DNA from 4 places in the Pseudidiomarina xizangensis genome. Region 2 is predicted to be linked to each of the others. Evidence: predicted binding sites of a transcription regulator. Region 2 holds the regulator's gene; each other region holds the start of a gene.
The links. Region 2 encodes LexA, which represses DNA repair genes until DNA is damaged. Its sites were predicted from a motif close to TACTGTATNNNNATACAGTA; they were not measured.
Positions count from the first base shown of each region.

Region 1 (7,495 bases), on a different contig from region 2:
ACGTCGATATCATCGCGCACAAAACCTCGCAACACATAGTTGCGCTCATCGTGCGCCATGCCTGCGTGGTAGCCGGCCGCGCGAATGCCATCTTGGCGTAGGCGTTCGGCCAGCTCATCTACCCGCTTGCGACTACCACAATAGACAATCCCTGACGCGCCTTTTTGCTTTGCGACATAGTCGCGCAATTGCTTTTGTGGTTTAAATTTGTCTTCCACGATGTAGCGTATGTTGGGTCGATCGAACGAGCTTTTGTAGATAACCGGTTGTTGCAGGTGTAACCGCTGCACAATATCAGCTTCGGTGGCCGCATCAGCGGTTGCGGTGAGTGCCATAAACGGCAATTGTGGCAAAGCTTCTCGCAATTGCCCAAGTTGCCCGTACTCGGGTCGGAAATCATGCCCCCATTGCGAGATACAATGCGCTTCATCGATGGCGATCAGCGTCACCTGCCACTGCTGGAGCTGGCGAATAAAATACCCCTGCATGGCACGTTCAGGACTAACATACAGCAAGCGCAAATCACCACTTGCTGCACGCAGCAACAACGCCTGCTGCGCTTCCTGATCCAGCCCATTATGCAACGCCCCAGCTGCAACGCCCATGGCTTGCAAGCTCTCAACCTGATCCTGCATCAGGGAAATTAATGGTGAGATCACCAGTGTGACCCCTGCTCCCATAATTGCTGGTAGCTGATAACACAATGATTTGCCCCCGCCGGTCGGCATAAGCACCAAAGCGTCACGATTCTGTTGTACCGCCTCGATCACTTGCTCTTGGCCCTGCCGGAAAGCAGCATAACCAAAAACTTCGGCAAGGACTTTTGACAGCGATTGCGCAGTCATTTTGACAGCTCCGATTGACGCTCATAGGGATTAGGCTCTATTGTATGCATCCCAAGCGCGCATCACCACCGGCAAACGAGCATTTGCGACGAATCCGCGTGGTAATTGCATAGTTTTCGTACAATACCCGTACTGAAACCAGAACTTAGACCAAAGCACCGAGAGCTAAACCTATGACCGATGATGCAACCCGCAGTCGCCACGGCGTCATTTATGCCATTGCTGCCTACACCATGTGGGGCGTTGCACCGATCTACTTTAAGTGGCTGCAACAGGTTCCAGCACTAGAAATTCTTGGCCACCGTATTGTCTGGTCGTTTGTCTTGGTTTTAGTGCTGATTGTTGGTTTACGGCGCCTGCACCGCATTAAACCGGTGGTGAAAAACCGTAAACAGATGCTGCGTTTAACCGTGGCGACGTTTTTGCTGGGCGGAAATTGGTTTTTATTTATCTGGGCCATCAACAATAATCATATTCTTGATGCCAGTCTCGGTTATTACATCAACCCACTGCTGAATGTCGCCATAGGTATGTTGTTTTTTGCCGAACGCATGCGCCGTTTCCAGCTTATCGCGATTGCGCTGGCAGTCACCGGGGTGTTGATTCAGGTGATTTCCTTTGGCTCAGTGCCATGGGTAGCGCTGGCTCTAGCGTGCAGCTTTGCGACTTATGGTGCCATTCGTAAGCGTTTGCCGGTCGATTCGATGACAGGGTTGTGGCTCGAAACCACTATTTTGTTGCCGTTCATGCTGATTTATCTGTTCTTTTTTGCTGATTCGGCCGCCAGTGACATGACCCAGAACACCTGGCAGCTGAACTTGCTATTAATGGCAGCGGGTATCGTCACTACAGCGCCATTATTGTGTTTTACTGCCGCCGCGCAGCGTATTCGCTACGCTACGTTAGGTTTTTTCCAATACATTGGGCCAAGCTTAATGTTTATTTTGGCAGTGTGGGTGTACGGCGAGCCTCTCGCCACAGATAAACTAGTGACTTTTGCCATTATTTGGCTGGCATTGACGCTCTACAGTATCGATACCTTAGTGCATCAACAACGTTCTAAGCGCGCATAGGCAACCACTAACCATTTGCTCCCAAGGTCGTCGAAATTAACCTGAATACGGCTTTGTGGACCAGAACCTTCATAGTTCAGTACAGTACCGTCACCAAATTTCACATGGCGTACGCGCTGACCAAGTTGGAAACCTGTTTCTGCAAAGGCTTCGTGACTGGCGCCAGTGTGGAAACGACCGTAACTGGGGGAATCTGTAGTAAAGCTACGGCGACTTTGCATACGTACATGATGCAAATTCTCAGCTGGGATTTCAGCGATAAAGCGGCTGGCGCTATGGAGTTTCTCCTGACCATACACGCGCCGGTTCTCAGCGTAGCTAATCACTAATTTCTGCATTGCCCGAGTCATGCCGACGTAGCATAAGCGGCGCTCTTCAGCGAGGCGTCCGGCTTCATCCAGCGATTGCTGGGAGGGGAATAAGCCTTCCTCAACGCCGCACATAAACACCAGAGGAAATTCCAGGCCTTTGGCGCTGTGTAGCGTCATTAATTGCACTGCGTCCTGATGTTCATCAGCTTGCTCTTCACCCGACTCAAGCGCGGCGTGCGCGAGAAAGCCGTTCAACGGTGATAGATCTTCTTCGCCGCCCATATCGAACTGATCAAAATTATCGCAAGCGTTTACCAGTTCTTTTAAGTTTTCAACGCGAGTTTCGGCTTTTTCGCCTTTTTCCGCCTGGTACATGGCCATCAGGCCACTGCTTTTTATCACGCTGTCCACTTGCCGGCCAAGACTGTAATCGCCGGTTTCATCTTCCAGTTCTTGAATCAGATCGACGAAGGCTAATACCGCGTTGGCGGCACGCCCAGTCAGCACCTTTTCGGTTGCCAACTGCTTGGCCGCCAGCCATAGCGACGTGCCACGTTGCCGCGCACCTTCGCGAACAATATCAAGGGTGCGGGCTCCGATGCCGCGGGTCGGAGTATTAATGACTCGCTCTAGTGCTGCGTCGTCATCACGATTCGCCAGCAATCGCAGATAGGCCAATGCATCTTTAACTTCCTGGCGATCAAAGAAGCGCAAACCACCATAAATCCGATAGGGGATACGCGCATGTAATAACGCTTCTTCAAGCACCCGCGACTGGGCGTTACTACGGTAGAGTAATGCTACATCTTGCAACGCATTGCCTTGCTCATGCCAGGCTTCAACTTGACTGGAAATATAGCGTGCTTCGTCAATTTCGTTATAAGCAGCGTACAAATCTATCGGCTCACCATTGCCACCGTCGGTCCACAGCTCTTTGCCAAGCCGGTCGCTGTTATTCGCAATAACGCTATTGGCAGCACTCAAGATGGTATTGGTCGAGCGGTAGTTCTGCTCCAAACGTATGGTTTCGACGTTTGGAAAATCGCGAGTAAACTGATGAATATTTTCAATTTTCGCCCCGCGCCAACCGTAAATGGACTGATCATCATCACCAACAATGGTGACAAAGTTTTGCTGGTCTTTTTCGTTGCCGACCCCGGAAAGTAATTTGATCCAGGCGTATTGGATGGAATTGGTGTCTTGAAACTCATCCACCAGCAGGTGACGGAAGCGACGCTGATAATGCTCACGCACGATGCGATTGTCGCGCAGCAACTCGTGGGCACGCAATAATAGTTCAGCAAAATCGACTAAGCCGGCACGGTCACACGCCACCTGATACGCGTCATAAATTTCTTTATAGGTACGTTCATTAAAGTCGTAGCCATCGAGATGATGGGGTCGCAACCCCTCATCTTTTTTCGCGTTAATAAACCACTGCGCTTGTTTCGGTGACCAGCGTTTCTCATCAAGGTTGAGACTGCGCATAATGCGTTTCAGCATCCGTTGCTGATCATCACTATCTAAAATCTGAAAATTCTGTGGTAGACCGACATCCATATAGTGGGCGCGCAGTAAACGATGCGCCAGTCCGTGGAAGGTACCAATCCACATCGCCCGGGTCGAGCTGCCAACGAGATCTTCAACTCGCCCACGCATTTCTGCCGCCGCCTTGTTCGTAAAGGTCACCGCCATGATGCTATAGGGTGATAAGTGCAGCTCTTGCATTAGCCAGGCGATGCGATGCACCAGCACCCGCGTTTTGCCACTACCGGCGCCGGCGAGCACCAACATGTGCTTTTCTGGTGCGCCAACGGCAGCACGTTGCTTGTCATTCAGTTGCTCGAGCAAGGGATGCGAGGTCATAGCAAAATCCATTCGTTGAAAGCTGTGGTCAGTTTAAAGGTGGACCACTGTATATGCAACCAGTTACTTGGTGTACGCTTAGTGTGTGCTTCCTGTGCGAAAAACTAGTGGTTACCTGCCCAACAACTGCTGTAGCTGGGGCAAATAATCGAAGGCAAGCGTAGGCAATACCTGCAGCTCGTCAGCCGCATAAAGTCCACTACGAAACCAGGCACTCTGCCAGCCCATACGGTGGGCGCCAAGAATATCTGCGTACGGGCTGTCACCAACGTGTAGCCATGCGGGTGCCGGGAACTTGGGGAATTGTTGATTGGCATGCGCAAACATATCCGGATGGGGTTTGCCTCGTACGCCTGTACTGGGTTGCACTACGACGGCAAAGTACTCACGTATACCTATCGCCGCAGTATCAACATTACCGTTACTCAGTGCGACTAGCGGATAGCGCTCGCCCAGTACCCGCAGCAATTCGTGCGTATCCACCGGAACCTGAACTTGATTTCGATAGTGAAGAAAGGTCTCAAACACATCTTCAGCGCCTTGTTTCGCAGCTCTCGCTGCCACGCCTAATTCGCCCAAACCGCGCGCCAAAGTTGCCAAACGCAATGCTGTCATGTCACTAGCAAGTTGTGGCTCGGTTTGCATCAGCTGCCAACGCCGTGTGGCCCATTGTTGCCGCGTCCACTGTGCGGCCTCAGGAAATAACTCACAGAGAGTTTGGTAACTTTGAGCTTCAGCCCGCTGCATCACCGGTACGTTATCGTACAAGGTGTCATCCAGGTCAAAACTGATGGCTTGAATCGGTTGGAGACGACGAAAAAACTGCATAGCGTCCTTGTTCTAAGTTACTTCTTGCGAGCGCGCGGATGCGCAGCGTCATAAACTTTGGAAAGGTGCTGGAAATCAAGGTGTGTATACACCTGAGTGGTACTTAAATTAGCGTGACCAAGTAATTCCTGCACCGCACGTAAATCACCGCTTGATTCTAACATATGAGAGGCAAAAGAATGTCTTAGCTTATGCGGGTGCAAGCTACCGTTCAGACCCTGTTGCCGACCCCAATGATTCAGTCGCTGTTGCACCGTACGGGGACTTATGCGGCGTTGGCGTTGACTGATAAACAGGGCGACTTCGTTTAGATTACCGTGTAGCCATTTATTCCGTACCGGTAGCCATTTTTTTAATGCTTCAGCGGCACAGCGGCCATAGGGCACGATGCGTGTTTTGCCGCCTTTACCAAGCACGCGCAATTCTTGATGGCGCGGGTTGATGCCGTCGATATCAAGGGCCACCAACTCAGCTAACCGTAAACCACTACCGTACAGCAACTCCATAATCGCCGCATCGCGGATCGCTAACTCGTCGTCTTCGGGTAATTTAAGTAGTTGACTGATACTGTCGACATCGAGGTTTTTAGGCAGGCGTTTCGCAGTTTTTGGTGCTTTCGTTTGCTTCGCTGGATTATCGTGGCGCCAGCCTTGGCGCATGCAATAATCGAAACAGGTGCGCCACGCCGCCAAGCGCAAAGCTAAAGAGGCATCACCTAAACCTTGGCGGCGCCAATTCATGAACAAACGTTCAAATTGTGCGACGCCTATTGCCGTAATCTCATCAAGCCCTTGCTCATCAAAAAACACCATATCGTGCTTCAGTACCCGCCCGTAATTGGCAAGTGTATGCTCGGCGAGGCCGCGCTCGCCCGCCAGGTGATTGAGAAACTTCTGTCTAACCTCAACGAGCTTCATGGTGCTGTAACAGCGGTGGCAGGATCTGACTGAGCAATACCTGTAACTGCTTAACCAGTAAGGTGTCCATAGCCGGCTCGAAGTGTCCGGCATCATGGTTGCCAATAGCTAGCATGCCTAGCTCACCCTTTTCGCCTAGCAATAGCAGTACAACCGACGCTATTGATTCGCCGGGGAACAGGAGTTTTTGTTCGTCAGTGGTGAGACGCCCCAAATAAATTGAATCCTCGCGGAAGCGTTTACTCAGTAATTGCTTATGGGTATCTGCAGCAAAAGTAAATTGTGTTTCAAGCTCCAGCGGGCTGTCGAAGAACTTCAAGGTGAGCGCGGGCATCTGCAACTGCTCCGAGAAGGTTTGCTGCAAGCTGTCCATCACCTCGGCAAGGCTATCGCTCTGAAGCAGCTTCACATACAGCTCGCTAAAATAGCGAAATAGCTCTTCGTTGCGGCGGGCGGTAACCATTAACTCGGTAATTTCTTCTTCCAGATGCTGCACCCGTTGCCGCAAAACCTGTTGCTGCCGCTCGACTAAAGACACCGCGCCTTGCGCTTGATGGCGCACACTAAGCTGTTGCAATAACTGCGGATGGCGATCAAAAAAATCTGGATTTTCTTCGAGGTAAGCGGCAATCAATGTGTCATCAACAACCGTCTGTTGAGCTTGTTTTTTTGCTTCGTTGCTCATAGTTTCATGTGTCCATCGTAAACATGTTCAGCGGGCCCGGTCATGCGAACGGTCTGCCCTGGTTGCCAGCGAATGGTTAACTGTCCGCCCGGGAGGTCAACCAACACGGTGTCATTCAATTTACCTAAACGCATACCAATAACTGCGGCGGCGCATGCTCCACTACCGCATGCCTGGGTTTCAGCTGCACCACGCTCGTAAACACGTAGCTTAATATGATTACGATCGATGATCTGCATAAAACCTGCGTTAACCCCTTCAGGAAAGCGTTCATGGGTCGCCAATACTTGTCCTAAGCTTGCCACCGGAGCATGCTCGACATCATCCACTTCAGCCACACAGTGCGGATTGCCCAGCCCCATAACGCCGCACAGTACTGTTTCTTCCTGCACCCTTAAAACATAGGTCAATTCTTCTTTATTTGCTTTAAAAGGTACTGCACTGGGTGCGAATCGAGGCTCACCCATTTCTACTGTGATACGCCCATCACGCTCATGATGCAAGACCATATTGCCAGCTTTGGTGCTAACCCGTAGATGGTTTTTATTACTAAGCCCGCGCTGTTTTACAAATAAGGCAAAACAGCGTGCGCCATTACCACATTGCGCGACTTCGGTGCCGTCAGCATTAAAAATACGGTAATGAAAGTCGAGATCTGGATCATAGGGCGGCTCAACCAGCAAAAGCTGATCGAAGCCAATACCACGATGCCGATCCGCCCATTGACGGATTTGTTCTGGATTCACAAAAATGGTTTGGGTAACGTTATCGATCACCATAAAGTCGTTACCTAAGCCGTGCATCTTACTGAAGTTCACGCATCGTCTCCGAGCAAGTGTTCACCCTGCCATAAACTAGCTAAAGGTTCGCGCTCGCGCACCAGGGTCGCGGTATCGCCATGAACCATCACTTCTGCGGCACGTGGCCGAGTATTGTAATTCGAGGCCATAGTAAAACCATAGGCGCCGGC
Region 1 is NZ_JBOBQA010000005.1:11,526-19,020, reverse strand. It holds gene recQ (DNA helicase RecQ) at 1-845, opposite strand, end outside; gene rarD (EamA family transporter RarD) at 1,019-1,918, shown strand; gene uvrD (DNA helicase II) at 1,894-4,095, opposite strand; gene ACQ5ES_RS10450 (HAD-IA family hydrolase) at 4,207-4,923, opposite strand; gene ACQ5ES_RS10445 (tyrosine recombinase XerC) at 4,941-5,840, opposite strand; gene ACQ5ES_RS10440 (DUF484 family protein) at 5,827-6,525, opposite strand; gene dapF (diaminopimelate epimerase) at 6,522-7,328, opposite strand; gene lysA (diaminopimelate decarboxylase) at 7,340-7,495, opposite strand, start outside.
Region 1: uvrD (DNA helicase II) is a predicted target of LexA. The motif match lies at 4,141-4,160, and genes of this name have one in related genera.

Region 2 (7,495 bases):
CTGCATTTTAGCCTGTTACATTTTTTGTTTAACGTGTTCTGGTGGTGGTATTTGGGTGGGCGTTTCGAACGCGCTTATGGTTCAGTGTATCTGCTAATTGCCCTGGTCAGTTGCGCGGTGTTGTCAAATCTAATGCAGTTTATGGCTAGTGGACCTTATTTCGGCGGCCTTTCGGGCGTGGTTTATGGCCTATTCGGTATCGCCGTGGTCGTAGCCTGGCAACGGCCTCGGCATCCACTTTATTTACCCATCGGTTTGATCGGCTTTATGCTGGTGTGGTTGCTGCTCGGCTATACCGACCTGTTGTGGGTTAACGTCGCCAACACCGCACACTCTGCTGGGCTTATAGCCGGCTTAGTACTGGGGATTGCGATTCGCATAATCGAACATATCAATAAAACTAAAACCGCTCATGGCCGTTGAGTTTCCCGAGGTTGATTTCCCTGTCGTGCGATGGGGCGGTGAAGCGGATTGGCATGCCCCAGCAGCGCCGGGCAAGTGGTCTGATTGCGCCCGTGACTGGCTACTTGACCCAGCTTCGCTGACCGCGAAGCTGAAAGCGCGCACAACACAATTTGCAGTGCAACTTTTAGGACAACATCAAGTCCCCTTATTGGCCGACGAGCGACGCTGGCTCGGCCACCAACAAAGCGGTGTGGTACGCGAAGTCATTCTTTGGTGTGACCATAAGCCTTGGATCTTTGCGCGCAGTGTTTTTCCTATGCAAGCGCTGGCTCAACAACAGTTGCGGCTCGACGATTTAGGCAACAAACCTTTGGGCGAGCACCTGTTTAAACAACCGGATCTGACCCGCAGTGCGGTAGAAGTTTCTAGCTTCACCAGTGAATCAAAAGTGGGCCAACTGCATCAACAACTTGGTTTCCGGCCTGCTACACTTTGGGGCCGACGAAGCTGCTTCACAGCAGCTGGGCAACAGGTTTTAGTCGCTGAAGTGTTTATCGGGGCCTCGCCACTGGCACAGGAGCAGAATCATGTCTAACCCCTACTGGCGTCTGATGCGCGCCGATCGCCCTATCGGCACCCTACTGCTCGCTTGGCCAATGCTTGGCGCGCTCATCATTGCCGGTGCTGGCAACCCGCCGTTAAAAATCGTGGTGTTATTTTTAGTCGGTGCATTTGTCATGCGCTCAGCCGGTTGTGTGATCAATGATTTCGCCGATCGTAAGATCGATGGCCGAGTCACCCGCACCAAACAACGCCCGCTTGCTACCGGTGAGATAAAAAGCTGGCAGGCTTTAGTACTTTTTGCTGGCTTACTGGTCATCGCGTTCCTCATCGTGTTGCAATTTAATAAAACCACGATTTTATTGAGCTTTGCCGCCGCTGGCGTCGCTACACTCTACCCCTTCTGTAAACGGTTTACGCAACTACCACAAGTGGTGCTGGGAGTTGCCTTTAGCTTTGGTGTGCTTATGCCGTTCACCGCTCTGGAGCAAGGTTTGCCCTTGGCAGCATGGCTATTGTTTGCCGCCAATATTTGCTGGACCGTAGCTTACGACACCCAATACGCCATGGCTGACCGTAACGATGATATTAAAATCGGGGTTAAGTCGACGGCAATCCTGTTTGGCGGATTTGATCGTCTTGCTATTGCACTGCTGCAACTCGCAACTTTAGGATTACTGCTTTGGCTCGGTTACGACTTAGGCTTTAGCTGGATTTACTGGAGTGGTTTAATCTTAATGGCGCTGCTGTTTGCCTGGCAACACGGCTTGATTTGGTATCGCGAATCGCAACGCTGCTTTCGTGCTTTTCTGCATAACAACCATGTCGGTTGGGTGCTCGCAGCAGCAATTGCTGCGAGCTACTGGTACTAAGCCTCTAAACGACGTTGCACCGACTGGCGGATAGTTTGCACCACCGCCGGCTCCAGCAAGCGGTCGATGGTATCACTGAGTTCACCAACATCGGCGTGCGCAACAAAGTTACCGTCGCTGTTTACTTCAATCAAATCTTCACGCTTTAATGTGGAAATTAGCGCGCTAAGCAGTTTCTTATCGAAAAACTCAGGTGCATTGACGCCATGCATGGCACTCAATCGTTCGGCCAACTCCACTGCAGCTTGCTCCAGCACTGCGCGTCCTTGTGCCCCGCCCTGTTGTAATAGCTCGAACAAGATCGCATAACGCTGCAAGGTTTCACCCGCAGCGCGTGCTAACAACTGCAATTGGAAATAGGCCGAGGTATCGCGTGCGACCGTAACGTACTCGCCATCCGCTACCACGTTGAGCATACCCGCGCTATGTAAGTGGTCGACGATCGCCTGCGCCCATAACTGCATATCCTCCCGCGCATGGCTGATAAATAGCTCTTCTTTTAATAAGGGTTGCACTTGTTCTAGCAAGTTCACCACGTCTGCCAGTTTGAAGCGTTGATGAGCACAGGCAAATGCTGCGATCATCGCCGGTACAATCACCATATGCATGATGTTATTGCGGTAATAGGTCATGGCAATCGCTGAGATCCCTTCCAGGCGAATCATTTCGCCCATGGTATCCGCCACCACAGTGAATTTGTCTTGCCGTTTCGCTAGTTGCCAAAGCTCCTCGCCTGACTCCGCGGGCACATAAGCATCGCTGCTGTAAGGCACGTCACGAAGCAACTGAGTATAAACATTAAGTTGTGCCACTAATTTTTCGCGTGACAAGGTATGCTGCTCAGCACTCAGTAACGCCAAGGCACTCAGATTGACACTATTCATGCCTGCGGCATCATTGATCCGCTGCATAATTTGTTCTGCCACAAGGTTGACCGTTGGTGTTAACCACTTCGGCCGCGCTGGCTCTTGAGCACCGTAAGTGATGGAGTCGCGCCAACTCGGAGTCAGTTTATCCAGCGTTTGACCAACATTAATAGGCGCACCGAAGGTGACATAACCTTGACCGAAATTACGTAAATGGCGCAGGCTTGATAGTACTTTCCACGCAGATTCTTTTTCTTTCGACTTCCCTTTGAGCTCTTTCAGGTAGGTGCCGACCTCCATTACGTGCTCGTAACCAAGGTAGACCGGAACAATCGAAATCGGCCGCTGTTGGCCGCGTAACATACCTTGAATGGTCATCGCTATCATGCCGGTTTTCGGAGTTAACAAACGTCCAGTACGGCTGCGTCCACCCTCGGTGAAATATTCGACCGGGTAACCTTTTTGGAATAGGCGATTAAGGTACTCTCGGAACGCCGTCGAATAAAGCTTGTTACTTTTAAAACTGCGGCGAATAAAAAACGCGCCACCGCGGCGAAACAGCGGACCGGCGGGGAAAAAGTCGAGGTTGACGCCTGCTGCAATATGCGGCGGCACTAATCCCTCTTTGTAAATAACATAACTTAGTAGCAGATAATCCATGTGGCTACGGTGACAAGGTACGTAGATAACTTCATGGCCAGCCTGCGCCAAACTGCGAATACGCTCGCCGCCTTCAACATGGATACCATTATAGATACGACTCCACATCCAGCCCATAAACCGGTCCAACATGCGAACCAAGGTATCACTGTAATTCGCGGCAATTTCATCCAGGTAGTCATGGGCGCGTTTGCGGGCCTTTTCAGGGCTTATTTTTTTACTTCGAACCTCTTCGGCAATCGCTTTTTGTAGTGCTTCACTTGCCAGAAGTTCACTGATAACGCGTTCGCGATTCGCAACCTTAGGTCCTGCGACGGCATGCCGTAAACGTACAAAATGTACACGTGCGACGCGCGCCAGCTTGTGCGCGATGCGCCGACTTGCGCCATGCTGATCCGTCATTTGGCGTAAGCTCACCGGCCGACTACCGCGAACCAGGATATGACGACCGGAAAACATCACTAACCAAAATTTGCGCCAGCGCCCAGGGTTATCAAGATCAGCCACCATGGTGTTCCCTTCTCGCGGCTCTTGCCCGGCTTTTCTTCCCCAGAACAGACCTAAGGGAACCACCTGCACGTTTAACTGGCGTTCTTTTTCATGACTATGTAGTAACTGCAGAAACTCTTCCACCGCAACCTCATTTGTTTCGGCGCGGGTTTGCTCCAGATACATCACACGAGCATGGCGGCTACCGTTAATCAGCAACGGTTCGGCCGGATCAGGAAGACCCGCCTTACGCAGCGCACGTCTTGCGACCAGCAGATCGGTAATTGACGTCGAGCGCATGACATAAACGACATGCTGCGACCCACTATCAGGGCTGACGTCAGCACTAATCGTTTCGTCGAAAATTACTTCAAAGCGTGTTAACCAACGCACTGGCCAATACAATAATTTGGCAACGAAGCCTCTCCAACTCATGGAATTCCCCTGCAAAATTCAACCTCTTAAAGGATAACATTGATCTATAGGGTTTGCTGTTAGAAAAAAATTGCACAAAAAAGTTGCGATCTAAAAACACCTGTATATACTCACAGTATTACTGTATGAATAAACAGGTATAAACATGCGACCTTTAACGCCTAGACAACAAGAAATTCTTGATTTAATCAAAGACACGATCGAAGTGACAGGCATGCCGCCAACACGCGCTGAAATTGCCACACGGTTGGGTTTTCGTTCAGCTAACTCGGCAGAAGAACATTTGAAAGCGCTAGCGAAAAAAGGCGTGATTGAAATGTTACCGGGAATGTCTCGCGGCTTACGCCTCATTGGTGTGAACGATGAGGATATTCCCGAAGGCTTACCTTTGATTGGGCAGGTCGCTGCAGGGGAGCCCATTTTGGCGCAACAACACATTGAAAGCCATTTTCAAGTCGATCAAAACCTGTTTCGCCCTCACGCAGACTTCCTTCTACGCGTGAATGGCATGAGCATGAAAGATATAGGAATTTTGGATGGCGACATGCTCGCTGTGCACAAAACACATGAAGCACGCAATGGTCAAATCATTGTGGCACGTGTTGAAGATGACGTAACAGTTAAGCGTTTCGAAAGAAAAGGAAATTTGATTCTACTGCATCCAGAAAATGAAGAATTTTCACCTATCCAAGTCGACCTGACGCAACAGTACTTCACCATTGAAGGCTTGGCGGTCGGCGTGATTCGAAATGGAGCCTGGCTATGAGATACAACTACCCACATGCAAGTCGCGAACTTGCGATAAACACACTGGCCTTTAATGAGGCTAACGCTTTGTGCACCGAAGACTTTGCGGGCCTGATGCCACGCATTCAATCACTCGCGCTGCGCACCAAGCAATGGGTAACTGTCATTGGCGGAAGCCGAGAGGCTATTCAGCAACTTGTAAATGCAGGCGTCAGTCGCTCGCGAATTCGTTGGGTTGCCGGCCGCGATGCTGATCAACGAGAGTGGGCGACAGAGCAAGCATTACTTGCAGGCACCAGCAGCGTTGTAGTCAGTTTTTTAGACGGCTTTTCGGCACCACGGGTTGCCCAACGCTTGAAAATGGCGACCAAAGTTAGCCAAACCCATAGTTTCATTTTCCACAAACAATCTTCGCAATCCCCACTCCACTAATTGTGAAGGTTTCCCTGCAAGGCTGCTTCGGCAGCCTTTTTTTTCGCCGGAATCCAAAAAATGTTGACTTTGGCGGTGGCTTTTTCAGCTACTCATGGTATTTTGTTCCAGCAGCTTACTGCTAACACACTTAATAAAAATAACTATTGATACATAACAACAAAGGGTTAGTAGGAAAAGCGATTTTTCTTCAAAGAAATGTTGTTCCTTTTTCTGCTCCCCTCGTTGTTCTTCAGGCTCGCACTTCGGTGTATTCGCGGAATTGACCGCGTCGGAAGAATGAGAGGAGATGTCGCGTGAGTATTAGACTCATCACCGCGCTTACAGCAATGAGTCCCATCGCTGTGCAAGCGCAATCGCAGTTGAACCTAACTCAGGGTGTTACTGAGATTAGCCAACGCGTGTACGACTTACACATGACGATATTCTATATCTGTTGTGTGATTGGCGTCGTCGTGTTCGGTGCAATGTTCTGGTCCATGATTCGCCACCGCAAATCAAAGGGCCGGAAACCTGCCACCTTCCACGAAAACGTAAAAGTCGAAATTCTATGGACTGTGATTCCGTTTTTGATTCTGATTGGTATGGCTATTCCAGCCACCTCAACCTTGATTGCTATGGAAGATAGCTCCGAAGCCGAAGTCACAGTTCTGGTGACAGGTTCACAATGGAAATGGCACTACAAGTATTTCGAGAATGATATTGAGTACTTTAGTTTGCTTGCCACTCAGCGCCAACAAATCGAAAACAAGCTTGAGAAAGGCGAGAACTATTTGCTTGAAGTCGACCGTCCCCTTGTGATTCCAACTGACCGTAAAGTACGCTTCCTGATTACCTCAGATGACGTTATCCATTCTTGGTGGGTACCCGATTTCGCGGTGAAAAAAGACGCAAACCCTGGCTTTATTAACGAAGCTTGGACCAAGGTCAATGAACCCGGCATCTATCGCGGCCAGTGTGCTGAGCTTTGTGGCAAAGACCACGGCTTTATGCCAGTGGTTGTTATCGCCAAAGAGCCCGCCGAATATGACGCTTGGATTGCTGAGCAAGAAGCAATTCAACGCCAGGCCAAAGAAGAAGAACAACGCTTAATGGCTATGTCTATGGACATCGACGAGCTGATGGATCTCGGCGAGCAAGTTTACCTTGGTAGCTGTGCAGCCTGTCATCAGGGCAACGGTGAAGGTATTCCAGGCGTGTTCCCTGCATTGAAAGGCTCACCTATGGCGCTTAACGATATGCAAGGCCACATCGATATCGTTGTAAACGGCAAATCCGGCACCTCTATGCAGGCTTTTGGTAATCAGTTGAGCTTACGAGAACTTGCAGCGGTAATCACCTACGAGCGTAACGCTTGGGGTAACGATACCGGTGAGACCGTACAAGCCGCTGATATTAACGCTTTCATAAACGAATAAGGGAGACCTGACTATGAGCACAGTTGTTGGCGAGGTAGATCAGCACGACGATCATCACCACCATGCGCCGTCGGGTATTACCCGTTGGCTTTTCACTACGAACCACAAAGACATCGGTTCGATGTATCTATGGTTCAGTTTCATCATGTTCCTGGTTGGCGGTTCCATGGCGATGGTTATTCGCGCCGAACTGTTCCAGCCCGGACTACAGCTGGTTGAACCACACTTCTTTAATCAGATGACCACGGTACACGGTCTTATTATGGTATTCGGTGCAGTTATGCCGGCCTTCACAGGCTTAGCAAACTGGCTGATCCCAATGATGATCGGCGCGCCAGATATGGCTTTACCACGGATGAATAACTGGAGTTTCTGGATTCTGCCGTTCGCATTTGCCATTTTATTAGCGTCATTGTTTATGGAAGGTGGCGGTCCGGCATTTGGCTGGACCTTCTACGCTCCGTTATCGACCACCTATAGTAGTGACTCCACGGCGTTGTTCGTGTTCTCAGTGCACATTATGGGCATTTCATCGATTATGGGGGCGATTAACGTCATCGTAACCATTATGAATATGCGCGCCCCTGGCATGACCTATATGAAGATGCCG
Region 2 is NZ_JBOBQA010000001.1:1,438,151-1,445,645, forward strand. It holds gene ACQ5ES_RS06945 (rhomboid family intramembrane serine protease) at 1-423, shown strand, start outside; gene ACQ5ES_RS06950 (chorismate--pyruvate lyase family protein) at 413-1,000, shown strand; gene ubiA (4-hydroxybenzoate octaprenyltransferase) at 993-1,838, shown strand; gene plsB (glycerol-3-phosphate 1-O-acyltransferase PlsB) at 1,835-4,288, opposite strand; gene lexA (transcriptional repressor LexA) at 4,434-5,054, shown strand; gene ACQ5ES_RS06970 (SOS-response cell division inhibitor) at 5,051-5,467, shown strand; gene coxB (cytochrome c oxidase subunit II) at 5,797-6,885, shown strand; gene ctaD (cytochrome c oxidase subunit I) at 6,899-7,495, shown strand, end outside.

Region 3 (7,495 bases), on a different contig from region 2:
CTCAGCATGCCCAGCGCCAGTACATCCACTTTGATCAGCTTAAGCGTTTCGAGGTCATCTTTGTCCCATTGAATAACGGTTCGGTCTGCCATACTGGCATGTTCAACAGGCACCAGATCTGCTAATTGCCCAGCCGCAATAACAAAACCGCCAACGTGCTGCGACAAATGCCGGGGAAACTTCAGCAGTTGTTCAGTTAGTGTCACTAACCAGCGGCCACGCCCTGTGGTCGCCAGGCCGGACTGCAACTGCACTAACTGTTGCTGCCAAGGCGTGTCCTGATCCCGGCGGTCGATTTGGCGCAGATAATGCGCCAGTTCCTGCTCGCCGAATCCCAGCACCTTGCCAACATCACGAAGCGCACTGCGCAACCGATAGCGGATAACGGTTGCCGCTAATGCAGCGCGCTTACGGCCATACTTCTGGTAAATGTACTGAATCACTTCTTCACGGCGTTGATGCTCGAAATCCACATCAATGTCTGGCGGTTCATCGCGCTCTTTGGAAATAAAGCGCTCAAACAGTACATCGATTTGATCAGGGTTCACTGCGGTGATCTGCAGGCAATAGCAAACCACCGAGTTTGCAGCGGAACCCCGCCCTTGGTAAAGAATGTCGCGCTGCTGAGCAAATTGCACAATGTCGTGAATGGTTAAAAAGAAATACTCGTAGCGAAGCTCGGCAATTAACGCGAGCTCTTTTTCCAGCTTGGCCTGCACGTCGGTCCGTAAGCCATTCGGAAAGCGTTCTTTGGCTCCGGCATAAGCGAGTTGACGTAAATAGGCCGTGGCGGTTAGCCCTGCGGGCACCAGCTCCGCTGGATACTCATAACTTAATTCACTGAGCTGAAAACTACACTGCTGAGCGACCTGCTGGGTAGCGGCAAGCCAGTCCTGTGGATAACTGCGCTGCAATTGTGCCGCATCACGTAAATAATGCTCAGCATTTGGCCGCAATTGCGTGCGTACTTTCGTGACCCTTTGTCGCAAGCGAATGGCAGTGACGACATCATGTAACGGCTGCCGTTCGGGCTCAGGGTAGAGTACCTCGTCAGCAGCAACCACCGGCAACCGACTTTGCTGGTGATAGTTTTTATAGCGGCGGTACTGGCTGGCATCATCAACGCAAAAATGACGTGAGAACGCCAACCATAGACGCTCAGGAAAAGCTTCGGCCAACCCATCGTGATGGGTAGTAAAAGCAAGATCGTTAAGTGGCCGCCACAGCAACAGACAATCGTTCAGGCCGGTAACGAAATCATCGACATACACCTGATAACTGCCTTTTTCACAACGCTCCCGGCCACGACTAATCAGCCGGCAGAGCTGACCGTAACCTTGCCGGTTTCGCGCCAGAACAATCAGCACGCCCAGCTGTTCTACCTGAAAGAAGCTGCCAATCAACAACTGCAATGATGCCGCTACATCTTTTTGCGCTACATAAGCACGCACCACACCGGCAACTGAACATTCATCGGTTATGGCAATGGCCTGGTAGTCCAGCGTCAATGCCCGTTCGACATACTCATGAGGATGCGCAGCCCCATATAAAAAGCTGTAATTACTGACACAGTTCAGCGCAATAGGGCGCCAGTCCGGCAGGCTTTTCTCAGCTGAACCAGCCATGTAAGTACCACTCCTCATGACTACGAAATATCCAGCCTTGCCGGTCAAACGCATCCACCGCAACAAAATAATCGCGAAGCACGCCTTCCCCGTCCCACCAGCCGGTCTGGATCCGCTCCGGGCCCCATTGCAACTGCCATTCGTGAACGACAATGGCCTCAGGTTCAGGCAGCAGCCAAAGCGGGCGGGGTAATCCCTGACTCGGCGCCTTCGCGGTCTGCAAGTCTGTTTGCCATTGTTGTGCAACTTCCGGGCGCCAGTCATTTTGCGCCTGCGCCTGCTGCACTGCAGCGGTGCCTAAGCGAGCCTGCAACTTGCCTAACAAAGCTTGCAGTTGTTGTTGCTCAGCCCGCTGCGCCGTCGCATCTTGCTGCGCGGGTAACCAACTCGTCGCTGTGACTTCGCGTGCCTGAAAAGCATCGGCCCGCAAACTTAATTCCAGCGCTGGCGTGGCGAGTTGCTGACGCTCTAACTGCAATTGCACCAACTGCTGCATCTCACGCTGACGCCACAAAGGTAAGGCAAAGGCAATGCGCACCGGGGTCTGACTTTGATCCCGATGGTGTGCCAGCAAAGTAAAACTGATCACGCTCAATTGACGACTTTGCAAAAATGCTTCTAATTGCTGCAGCAGCCGTCGCAACGGGAACAACAACTGTTGCCACGACACCACCTCAGTCATTAAATCGAGACGTTCGGAGAACTTCAGCGGCGGTCGGTAATAACGCTGTGGTGGCAATAGCTCACCTTGCAATTCTGCCACATAGGCCACCATGGCGCGGCCAAACCTCGCGCCTAATTCGCCCACCGGCAGCTGCAACAGGTCGCCGAGACACTGAATGCCGACATTCTCAAGTTGCTGCTGTTGCGCAGCCGGGAGCAAAGCAAACCGCAAAGGAACCTGTCGCAGCTTTTCTAGTAGCTCGCTTTTCCCGGCGCGCATAGGTTCAAAGCGGAGCTGCGGGACCCGCGCCAAAATGCGGGCAACTAAAGGACTGTACCCCGCAGCGATTTGATAGCCTACCGCAACCCGAGCTAAGCGCCGCGCTAATTGTCGCTGCACACCAGCATAGTCGCCATACAAGCGTTGCAAATCATCGACTTCAAGTAGTAAGCCTTGCGGTGGATATAACGCAATTTGCGCAATGTCCTGATGCAGCCACTGAGCGAGCCGTTGCAATACCTGCTCTTCACGTTGTTCATCATAGGTTCGCTGCTGTAGTTCAGGCACTAATGTACTGGCGGTAACTTCAGCCATGCCGAGTTTGACCCCAGCATGACGAGCCGCAGTATTGGCTTGCACGACAGTTCGCGCGCGCTGCCCATCGCTACGGCACAGCACTTGCGGTTGTTGACGCTGGTTTTCGCTTTGCAGACTTAATTGTTCATCCAACAGCAGCTGCGGCAATGCTAAATACCACCAAAGTTTATAACGGCTCATGCTAACCGCCGGCGCCACTCCGGTAGATGCCGTGTTACCGGGCAAGGAAACGGAGGTAATGGCCAGCCAGCTCGCCGCTTTACTACCGCCACCTGCAATTGCTGCTGTTGCCACTGCAGCTGCAAACGGTTCACGTAAGCACGAGCTTCCTGTTGTTGCTGCCAAGGGGTCAAAATAAATGCCAGTTGTTGATGGCGGGAGGCCGCTTGCTGCAAACGTCGCACTGCACTCGCATCAACCGTCGGAAGCCAGGCAACAATCACCCCTAAACTTGCACTTTGTAATGCTTGTTCAAATGCCCAAAGGGCGCGCTTAGGATCGCTTTCCTGCAACCATAACGGCGCCTGCTGCAACTGTTGATAATGCAGTCCGGGCCAATAAGGCTGGGCCGGAGGGTTTATCCATAAGCAAGGCTTCTGCTGAGCACTGAGTACCGGCATTAAAAATGCCTGCTCGCCCTGGAAATTGTGCTGCACTTGCAGTTCATGCAATGCGCCACGCAGCCAACCGCCACCAAGGCGACGGTTAAGCTCAGGCCAGCCAGTGTCAACCAGCTGATCACTGGCTAACTGTTTCCCCGCATCATGGCCCTGCCAGACCCATCCCTTATGCACTAAATCTTGTAATGGATGTGCCATAACAACCTCGTAGTACTGTATATCTATACAGTGCTACTGTAGCTGTTTTTTTCACCCCTTGCAAGCTCGTCAATACTCTCGCGTTTGTGTTTCATCGCTAGTTCATAGGCTGGACAAATATCACCAATAATAAAACACCCTCGAGTCCCAAAATTGACTTCTGCTTGAGAAACAGTAATGGTCGACACATGCACTCAATCCCGAAGGATCAGCTGCTCGGCTGCGAGCTTTTTGACAAACTTAAGTACCTGGCTTATAGAGAATCTGAAAGATATGCTGAGTAAACCAACCTCATGAGATTGCTTAAGTATTGGCCATTAATTAGGCGGATTTGAGAAATACCGCCGAAGCATGAGAGACGATAGCATTTGGGAACAGAACATTAACGATCTCATGCCAACGACTATTGATTAAGGCAAAGTGGACATCAAACTATTGAGATGTATATTAGTTTCTATACCCACTTACAAGTTGATTGGCGTTGAGCATAGTCATTATCCTAAAGACCCTAGGTCTATTTATCATTACAGCGATCGCTGAAATCGTCGGTTGTTATCTGCCCTATCTCTGGCTGAAGAAAGACCATTCCGCGTGGTTACTTATTCCGGCGGCTTTAAGCCTAGCGCTTTTTGCTTGGTTGTTGACATTACACCCCGCTGAAAGCGGTCGTGTTTATGCGGCTTACGGTGGTGTTTACGTGCTTACAGCGCTGGTATGGTTGCGAGTGATCGACAATTCACCTCTAACAATCTTCGATCTTACAGGAGCCACCTTAGTCCTCTCGGGCATGGTCATTATCGCCTTTGGTTGGAAATAAAGGAATCGCTTCCGTCTTTAATTTTGGCAATTGTTACGTAACGCATTACCGATTGAGAATGGCGACGCATCAAGGTGAAGCGCTCATTGCCCCCTTGCTGGTTAAAGTTGAGCAGCGGCGTTTTTTACGTATGATGGACTGACTTCAGACTGACTCGGACGTGCTCATGCTAACGTTGTTTTTGGCTCCCTTTCGGGTACTCATTAATTTCACTTTCGGTGCGGTGGCGACCGCCATCATTGGCACGCTGATCATTATCATTGGGTTGCCGAAACTACTACTGCCTATTCCAGTGGTGCAGCGTGGTTTATCTAAGGTGGCAAATGCACTGTTTCGGCTGTGGGGCTACGCTATGTCAAAGATGTTTCGTCTGACCCAGCCGATGCACTGGCATATTCATGGCGATGCCAAATTACACCGTGACCGCTGGTACATGATTCTTTGTAATCATTGCAGCTGGGTGGATATCCTGGTGCTTATGCATTTGGCATCACGCAATATGCCGATGCCTAGATTCTTTCTTAAGCAACAGCTGTTCTGGGTGCCAATTATTGGGCTGGGTTGCTGGACACTGGATATGCCCTTTACGAAGCGTTACAGTCGCGCACAAATCGCCCGCAAGCCACATTTAGAAGGCAAAGATATTACCACGACGCAAAAAAAGTGCGCCAAGTTTCGGCATATTCCGACCACGGTCATTAATTTTTGTGAGGGCACCCGTTTCACGCCCGAGAAGCATCAACAAAAACGCAGCCCCTACCGTCATCTTTTACTGCCCAAGGCGGGCGGCACAGCTTTCACGTTGCAAACCATGGGCGAGCAGTTCGACGCGATACTGGACATCACCATCATCTACCCATCGCATAAACGCCCAGCGGTTTGGCTGCTGCTTAGCGGACAACTTCGGGATATCTATGTGAATGTCGAGACATTACCGATGCGGGAGGATCTGATCGGTGATTATTTTAACGATGAGGCGTTTAAAGAGCGCTTCCAACGCTGGCTGAACCAGCGATGGAAGCGCAAAGATGAAGTGATAGACAAGCTTATTGCTCGAGCAGATAACCCGCCGCAGCAATAAAATCGTCGACAAAGTTTTCGCTTTCGCTGAAACCTTGTGGCAGCAAGCGGTATTTACCGTTGACGATAAACGTAGGTGTTGAGTTCACACCATAGTTTGCCGCTTCGCGATCCATTTTGTTGGCCATGCCACGTACCGCGAAACTGTTGATCATTTTATTGAAGTCTTCTTTGCTGACGCCATTGGTAGCGAATACCGCTTCGAAGTCTTCCATAGTGCCCATCATGTTGTTTTGCACGAAGTTGCGTTGGAAAATAGCAGCACTGATTTCTTTTTCTTTACCCAGTTGCTCTGCCAATGCCCAGGCTTGATTCATCGTCATGCCCTGGCCTTTGTAGTTAATAAAAGAAACGTGCGATTTTTCAAAAGCTTCCGGGTACTCTTCTGCCATTGCCTGAGCGATAGGTTCAAAGCGGTAGCAAGCGCCGCAGAAAAACGAAAAGAATTCTTTAATTTCTGGCTTTTCAGTACCCTGTTCAGCGATCACTTCGTAGTGCACGCCTTCCTCAAACTGCTGCGCAGCAACGGGAAACATCATCAACGCCAGTACGGCAAACAACATTTTTTTCATGGTGGCTTCCTGTAGGTTTCTATTAACAATTAAAATTCGGACGTAACTCTAACGGAGCTTCTTGTAAGGCTGCAAGCTGTTCTTTCATCGCCAGCACTTGCTGCTCCCAGTAACGTTGCTCAGCAAACCACGGAAACGCCCGTTGGAATGCTGTATCTTGCCAGCGTCGTGCCAGCCAAGCCATGTAGTGTATGATGCGAAAACCGCGTAAGGGTTCAATCAATGCGGTCTCACGGGCGTCGAAATCACAAAATTCTTCGTAGCCGCTGACCAATGCGTCCAGTTGCATCCAGCGTTCCTGGCGATCATCACCTGCCAGCATCATCCACAAATCCTGAATGGCAGGGCCGGTTAATGCATCATCGAAATCGACAAAAGTCAGCTCTTCATCACGCAGCAGCATATTGCCAAGATGGCAGTCGCCATGCAAACGCTGCTGATCGAATGCCGCTAAGTCTGTTTCCAGCAACTGCTCAGCCAAAGGTTCGGCAATCGCCCAAAAGGCGTTTTGTAAACCGTCCGGAATAAGCTCGGTTTGCCGTAAGGTCTGTAACGACTGGGTGACAAAATAGTCGGCATTAATGGTGCCGCGGTGCTTAAACTCACCTTGTCGCGCCACCGCATGCAAGCGACCAATTTGCCGGCCGATACGTTCCAGCTCATTCATGTCACCGGGTTCAACAGCGCGACCACCGACACTTGGAAATACGCTGAACCGATAACCTGCAAAGTAATGTAGGGTCGCTCCATCGAGCTCAAGTGGTGCCACTGCTGGTACATCTTCGGCCAGCAACTCAGCGGTAAACGCGTGCTCTTCCAGAATTTGTTCGTCGCGCCAGCGTGCTGGGCGGTAAAATTTCGCCACATAACGTTTGTCGTCGTCGGCAATAAATTGATAGACGCGATTTTCATAACTATTTAACGCCAGTAGTCCCGACCTCGGATCCACGCCCACACTAGCCAGAGCATTGGCAATCACGTCCGGCGTTAAACCGGTAAAGCTAAAGTCTGTTGCCGCATCCGTGGCTTTATTCATAAAGAAAACTCGTTTGATGTTGTTCCGTCACTTTACCATCGGTGCTGGAAACAACGAAGTAAATGTCCTGCACCCGCTCGGTAACTTCATCAGGGTGCACAGCGAGGGTTACTGGCACTGTTGCAATAGAGCCACCGTCGATGGTTATCTCGGTGGTCCCTAATAACTGAGTTTGTTCGAAGCCTTGCGCAACAATTGTGAAGGTTTGCGGCAGTTGCGATTTATTCAATATTTTCAGCGTGTAAACGTTCTGTACCCAACCTTCCATACTGATACTGTACAGCTG
Region 3 is NZ_JBOBQA010000004.1:190,973-198,467, reverse strand. It holds gene ACQ5ES_RS10365 (error-prone DNA polymerase) at 1-1,625, opposite strand, end outside; gene ACQ5ES_RS10360 (Y-family DNA polymerase) at 1,609-3,066, opposite strand; gene ACQ5ES_RS10355 (ImuA family protein) at 3,063-3,704, opposite strand; gene ACQ5ES_RS10350 (YnfA family protein) at 4,186-4,521, shown strand; gene yihG (1-acylglycerol-3-phosphate O-acyltransferase, YihG family) at 4,688-5,602, shown strand; gene ACQ5ES_RS10340 (thiol:disulfide interchange protein DsbA/DsbL) at 5,568-6,173, opposite strand; gene ACQ5ES_RS10335 (serine/threonine protein kinase) at 6,196-7,209, opposite strand; gene ccoG (cytochrome c oxidase accessory protein CcoG) at 7,202-7,495, opposite strand, start outside.
Region 3: ACQ5ES_RS10355 (ImuA family protein) is a predicted target of LexA. The motif match lies at 3,718-3,737, and genes of this name have one in related genera.

Region 4 (7,495 bases), 550 kb from region 2:
TGCTCGGCTTCATACACTCCCCGGAATTTTTCTCTGGTTGCGGAGGTGCGCTGGCAACTGCCTACTTATTGATCCAGCGGCGTGTCAAAATTCTCTGGACGATCGAAATCACCTTCATAGGTCGCAAGTTTGTCGTCGTCAAAGGTCAGTGTGACGCTACGTCGATAATCGTCACCGGTACCGGATTCCATATTGAAAACATAGTACCAAGTGTCATTAGCAAACACGTTTTCTGCGACAGGAACACCAAGTACGTAGGCGACTTGTTCTTTGTTCATGCCAACGCGCAACTGGTTGACGTCGCGTTGCTCAAGATAGTTTCCTTGCGGTACATCGATTCGATACACCAGTTTCTCAAATACGGAGCAACCACTTAATGCGATCACCATGCCGATTAGCATTAGTTTTTTCATAAAATATGTTTTACTTCTTTGTTTGAGGAGCTCATTAATACGAATGATAAACAAAGCTATCGTGAATAACTAGCCTTGCGCACAAGATTGACCTTAATCTTAAGGGAATGTTCCCAAAATAGTTAAGATGCTGTCGCAAGTAACTCAGCGGCATTTGCTTTGGTTGTTGCGGTAATGGTATCGCCACCGAGCAAACGTGCGAGCTCTATCACGCGATGATCGTGATCGAGCGCGACCATCGTTGTTTCTGTGCTTTCACCGTCAGTGACTTTGTCCACGCGTAGTTGTTGGTGAGCAAGAGCTGCGACTTGGGGTAGGTGAGTAACACAAATGACCTGATTGTTCTTGCCCAGTTGCCGCAATAACTTTCCGACGGTGGCAGCGGTAGCGCCACTAACACCAACATCCACTTCATCGAACATAAGTGTAGGAGTCGTTAACTGTGCCGCAGTGATAACCTGAATAGCGAGACTTATGCGAGACAGCTCACCGCCTGAAGCAACTTTAGCAAGCGGCTGTAAAGGTTGACCTGGGTTTGTCGTGACTTGAAAAACCACCGCGTCGGTTCCCATGCGGGTAGCAGGTGCTTGCGCCTGATGATCAACAGAGATAACGAATCGACCATGAGGCATATTCAGAGCACGCATGGATGCCGAGATTTGCTCGCTGAGCTCCTGCGCGGCGCGTTGCCGCTGTTTTGAGAGCTTAGCTGCAACTTCACGATACTCTTGTGCCGCCGCCTGAACCTGTTCATCGGAACTAGCGAGTTCAGCTTCCGCGGCTTCTAGTTCCGCCAATTCTTGGCTCAACTGTTGATGTAGTGCAGGTAACTGTTGTGGGTCGAGTTGATGCTTACGCGCTAACTGCACAGCTTGGGTTACCCGACGCTCAGTCTGGTTGAGAAGATGATCATCGATCTCAACGTTGTCGCTATAAAGACGTAATTCGCGCGCGGCTTCTTCTATTTGTACACTCGCATCACTCAATAGCTTCACCGCGGGTTGAAGTTGCGCATCAATGCTGAGTTGTTCTTCCAAACGGGTCAACGCCGCTTGCACTAAGCTGTAGGCGTTATTGTGCTCACCTTCATACAGGGCGTTCAGAGCAAATTGGCTATCTTCTTGTAGTGCAGAACTGTTACTTAAGCGTTTATGTTGCTGTTCTAACTCTAAATATTCCCCTTCACGCAAGGCAAACTGATCGAGTTCTTCAACTTGATAGCGAACCAACTGAGCACGAGACTGGCGTTCTTCTTGTTGCTGCAAAGCTTGCTTTTGTTGTTTACGAAGTTGATACCAATGTTGATAGGCGATCGCTACCTCTTTTAACACATCCGAATGGCGTGCGTAAGCATCGAGAATATCGAGCTGGTGCTCAGGTTTACTCAAAAGTTGATGTTCATGCTGACCGTGAATATTAACCAGCAGTGGGGCCAGCTGTTTCAGCTGAGCAACATTGACCGGATAGCCGTTGATCCAAGCCTTTGAGCGACCTTCACGGTTGATAAGGCGGCGTAGCACACAGTGATCAGGTTCTTCATCATCACGCAATTCGTTGTCGGCCAACCATAATTCTGCTGGTGACTTTGCCAGCAAATGGAAGCTTGCGATGACTTCGGCCTTCTCTGCGTCAGCGCGAATGGAGTCGGTTTCGGCTCGGTCACCCAGGCAGAGTCCAAGGGCATCTAAGGCAATGGATTTACCTGCGCCTGTTTCACCGGTGATTGCAGTCATGCCGGCTTGAAAATCGACGGTTAATTGACGAACCACGGCGAAGTTGCGGACTTGAAGATGCATCAACATGAGGAACCTCTCTTATGTGGCAACATGCACCACGGGTGGCATGATGCGACAACGTATGAAACTTAACCACTGTGTTTACATACAGTAGTTATACAGTAATCATACAGTAATGCAAGGCGGATTTTAAAAGAGTCGACTACCCCAGCCCAGCTTATTCCTTAACACTCTGAAATAGCTGTGATCTTTAGGGTGAATCAGCCGCAATGTATGCGGATATTTATGGATCAGAACCTCATCTTTAGGGAGTACATCCATACGACGGTGCCCGTCGCAGCTAATCTGCAATGGGCCATTATCGGGAGCCGGGCGCAGATGTAACGTGCAATTTGCATCGACCACAATAGGCCGGCTGCTCAGGGTATGCGGAAACATGGGAACTAACGAGATAGCATTCAGGTTAGGCATCATGATAGGTCCACCGCCAGATAATGAATAAGCGGTAGAACCTGTTGGCGTACTGACAATTAAGCCGTCTGACCGTTGGCTATAGACAAAGTCGTGATCGACGTAAACCTCAAACTCAATCATGTGCGCGACTTTATCGGAATGCAGCACGACCTCGTTGATGGCGCGGCCCACGTCGCGACGTTGACCGTCGCGGATGACTTCAGCCTGCAACAGGAAACGTTGTTCTGACAGGTAGTCACCCTCTAGTACGGCAAGCAATTGTTCGACTACATGGTCAGGATCAAGATCGGTGAGAAACCCGAGATTGCCACGATTAACACCAATTACTGCGATATCGTTTTCACAGAGCACCCGCGCAGCGCCTAGCATGTTGCCATCACCGCCAACAACTACAGCTAAATCGGCTGCTTGCCCAAGATCGTCGAGGCTAAACGTAGGACTATCGCTATTGATTAGCTGTTTGGCAGTACGTTCCTCAATAATGACATGGACTCCTGCGGCTTTGAGTTCCCGTTCTAAGGTCATTAAGGTGGTTCGTGTTGCCTCATGGTTCACTTTGCCTAATAACGCCAGGCGCTGGAACGCCCGTTGAGTCGTCGCTGTCATTAAAGTTTCCCCAATTTTATGCGGGTGAGCCTTGAATCGAAAAAAGTGTGCCCCCATAACTGTGCACAAGCTTAGTTATATCACATTGGAAGAGTAACGAAACATGACAAAACACGATTCTGCGAAGGAAAATCAGCAAACAGAAGTTGACTACGATAACGAACAGACGATCGACGATGGCATGGACGACACTAACGAAGAGCATGCCAACCAGGCTGCGCCCGACGCTCAGCAAGAGCAGAGCAACGAGGGTGATGCAGTGAATGAGAAAATCGCCGAGCTCGAATTGGCGCTCGCGCAAACCGAACAACGCGTTGAAGAGTCAAACGACCGCGCAGTTCGTGCTGTTGCTGAAATGGAAAACGTGCGCCGCCGAGCATCAATGGACGTTGAAAAAGCACACAAGTTTGCGCTAGAAAAGTTTGCCAACGAGCTGCTCACCACTGTTGATAATTTAGAGCGTGCGTTAGCCATTGCGGCTGAAGAAGAAACCATCAACGCTAACTTCCTGGAAGGTATCGAGCTTACCCATAAAAGCTTGCTCAGCACGTTACAAAAATTTGGTGTTGAAGCAGTGGGTGAGGAGGGCGAAACCTTTAATCCAGACTTACATCAGGCAATGTCGATGCAAGCCGCCGAAGATAAAGAAAACAACACGATTTTAGCGGTAATGCAGAAGGGGTACACCTTGAGTGGCCGCTTGTTGCGTCCAGCTATGGTTATGGTGGTAAAAAACTAGCAGAACTTTGGAGTGGAAGGCATTGAAAACCAATCAATGCCCCCCATATCAGGAATAACGAATTAGTTTTGAATGTTGGAGTTGGAGATAAACATGGGCAAAATTATTGGAATAGATTTAGGTACCACAAACTCGTGCGTAGCTGTTTTAGACGGCGACAAGCCACGCGTAATTGAAAACGCAGAGGGCGATCGCACCACACCATCGGTCGTAGCGTTCACTGACGACGGCGAAACTTTGGTTGGACAACCAGCGAAACGCCAGGCGGTAACGAATCCGAATAAAACCTTGTTCGCGATTAAGCGCTTGATTGGTCGTCGTTTTAAAGACGAAGAAGTGCAACGTGATATCGGCATTATGCCGTATAAAATCATTGAAGCTGAAAACGGTGACGCTTGGGTCGAAATTAACGACGACAAAAAAGCACCACCGCAGATCTCTGCAGAAATTCTGAAGAAAATGAAGAAAACTGCAGAGGATTTTCTCGGTGAGAAAGTCACGGAAGCGGTGATCACCGTGCCTGCGTACTTTAATGATGCTCAGCGTCAAGCGACGAAAGATGCTGGCCGTATTGCCGGTCTTGAAGTCAAGCGTATTATCAATGAGCCAACAGCTGCGGCTTTGGCCTATGGCCTTGATAAGAAAAAAGGCGATAACACCATTGCCGTTTATGACTTAGGTGGTGGTACGTTCGACATCTCAATTATCGAAATTGATGAAGTTGAAGGCGAGCACACCTTCGAAGTACTGGCGACTAATGGTAATACCCACCTCGGTGGTGAAGACTTTGATAACCGTTTGATTAACTACTTGGTCGAGCAGTTCAAGAAAGATCAAGGTATTGATTTGCGCAAAGATCCGCTCGCGATGCAACGTCTGAAAGAAGCTGCTGAGAAAGCCAAGATCGAATTATCATCTGCGCAGCAGACCGAAGTAAACCTGCCGTATATTACTGCAGATAATACTGGTCCTAAGCACTTGGCGATTAAAGTAACCCGTGCGAAGTTGGAATCCTTGGTTGAAGACCTGATCACCAAATCGCTAGAGCCAGTTAAACAAGCTCTTGCTGATGCTGATCTCTCGGTAAGCGATATCCAGGACATTATCGTAGTTGGTGGTCAAACCCGCATGCCGAAAGTATTGCAGGCAGTCACGGACTTCTTCGGTAAAGAACCACGCCGTGATGTCAACCCTGATGAAGCTGTCGCCGTTGGTGCAGCAGTTCAAGCAGGCGTCTTGCAAGGTGATGTGAAAGATGTACTTCTACTCGACGTTACACCGCTGTCATTGGGTATCGAAACCATGGGCGGGGTAATGACCAAACTGATTGAGAAGAACACCACGATTCCGACCAAACAGTCGCAAACGTTCTCGACAGCTGATGATAATCAGTCGGCGGTAACCGTGCATGTACTGCAGGGTGAACGTAAACGCGGTGCTGACAACAAATCACTAGGCCAATTTAATCTAGAGGGTATTCGTTCAGCGCCACGTGGCGTACCGCAAATTGAAGTCACATTTGACCTCGATGCCGATGGTATTCTGCATGTGTCGGCGAAAGACAAAGACACTGGTAAAGAGCAGAAGATCACCATTAAAGCGTCATCTGGCCTAACTGATGATGATGTCGAGAAAATGGTTCGCGATGCTGAAGCGCATGCTGAAGATGACCGTAAGTTCGAAGAAATGGTGCAAGTACGCAACCAAGCGGATGCACTGGTTCACGCGACACGGAAGCAACTTGAGGAAGTCGGTGAAGGCTTAGATAGCGCTGAAAAAGAGAAAATAGAAGCTGCTATCGGCGAACTTGAAGCTGCTGTGAAGAGCAACGAGAAAGAACAGATCGAAGCTAAACAGCAAGCGCTAATTGAAGCGTCTAGCAAATTGATGGAAGCAGCGCAGCAACAAGCTCAGCAACAACAAGATGCTGATGCCGATGCTGGTGGCGAACAAGCGAAGCAAGACGATGACGTCGTGGATGCTGAGTTTGAAGAAGTCAAAGACGACGAGAAGAAATAATCATACGCCCACCGGGTGTCTGTGATAACAACGCACGGGGGTTGCCAGCAGGTGGCCTCCGTGTGTTTGTTTCAGGACGTAGCTAAATAGGAAAGTGGAAGACGCAATATTATGGCGAAACCAGATTTGTATGAAGTGCTGGACGTAAGCAGAGATGCTAGCGAACGCGACATCAAGAAAGCCTACAAACGCATGGCAATGAAATATCACCCAGATCGCACCAAGGGTGACAAAGACCTCGAGCTGAAATTTAAAGAGGTCAAAACTGCCTATGAAGTGCTTTCTGATCCGCAAAAACGCGCAGCCTATGACCAATATGGTCATGCCGCATTTGAGCAAGGCCAGGGAGGCTTTGGCGGTGGTGGTGCCGGGGGAGCGGATTTTGCCGATATTTTTGGTGACGTGTTCGGTGATATCTTTGGTGGCGGTGGTCGGCGTGGCCGGGCGCAGGCGGCACGTGGCGCTGATTTACGCTACAACCTCGAGTTGTCTCTAGAAGAAGCAGTGCGTGGTAAAGAAGTCGATCTGAAGATTCCTAAATTAACGGAATGTGAAGACTGTGATGGCTCCGGAGCCCACAAAGGTTCAAGCGCAGAAACTTGCTCGCACTGTCATGGTAGTGGTCAGATACAGATGCGCCAAGGCTTCTTTGCTGTGCAACAGCCCTGTCCCCATTGTCGTGGCCGCGGTAAAGTGATTAAAGACCCATGCCGTACTTGTCATGGTGAAGGTCGCGTCGAGCGCACCAAAACTTTGAATGTGAAGATCCCAGCAGGCGTTGATACTGGTGACCGGATTCGGCTTAACGGCGAAGGTGAGGCCGGCGAAATGGGCGCACCTGCCGGCGACTTATACGTTCAGGTGCACGTTCGTGAACATCCGATCTTCAAGCGAGATGGCAATAATCTGTATTGTGAAGTACCTTTAAGTTTCACCCATTCTGCATTGGGTGGTGAAATTCAGGTGCCAACGCTGGAAGGTAAAGTGAATCTTAAAATTCCAGCCGAGACCCAAACCGGCAAGCTTTTCCGCTTACGTGGTAAAGGTGTACGTTCAGTGCGTACCGGTGCGGTGGGAGATCTGATTTGTAAGGTTGTTATTGAAACACCAGTAAACTTGTCGGATGAGCAGCGTGATTTGTTGCGTGAGCTCGATGAGTCGATGGGCAGTGGTGATGAAGCAGCACGCTATCGGCCGAAAGAAAAAGGCTTTTTTGATGGTGTGAAACGTTTCTTTGACGATCTCCGCGGATAAGCGTTTTAACAAGTTCAATTGGAGTAAAGCGATGCGCACGTTAAAGTTCGGACTTATAGCTACGGCCCTTGTTGGTTTAATGGCGTGTACGCAATCACCAACAGGTCGATCGCAGTTACAGTTGTTCAGTAGCGATGAAATCGCTCAATTAGGTGCGCAGAGCTATAATACGCTTAAAGAAAAAGAGAAAGTCTCAACCGATCCTGCAATAAATCAATATGTTCAGTGTATTGCTGATGATCTGATTGCTACAT
Region 4 is NZ_JBOBQA010000001.1:891,112-898,606, reverse strand. It holds gene ACQ5ES_RS04400 (insulinase family protein) at 1-13, opposite strand, end outside; gene bamE (outer membrane protein assembly factor BamE) at 66-413, opposite strand; gene recN (DNA repair protein RecN) at 536-2,215, opposite strand; gene nadK (NAD(+) kinase) at 2,339-3,229, opposite strand; gene grpE (nucleotide exchange factor GrpE) at 3,333-3,968, shown strand; gene dnaK (molecular chaperone DnaK) at 4,062-5,987, shown strand; gene dnaJ (molecular chaperone DnaJ) at 6,099-7,241, shown strand; gene ACQ5ES_RS04365 (M48 family metallopeptidase) at 7,273-7,495, shown strand, end outside.
Region 4: recN (DNA repair protein RecN) is a predicted target of LexA. The motif match lies at 2,283-2,302, and genes of this name have one in related genera.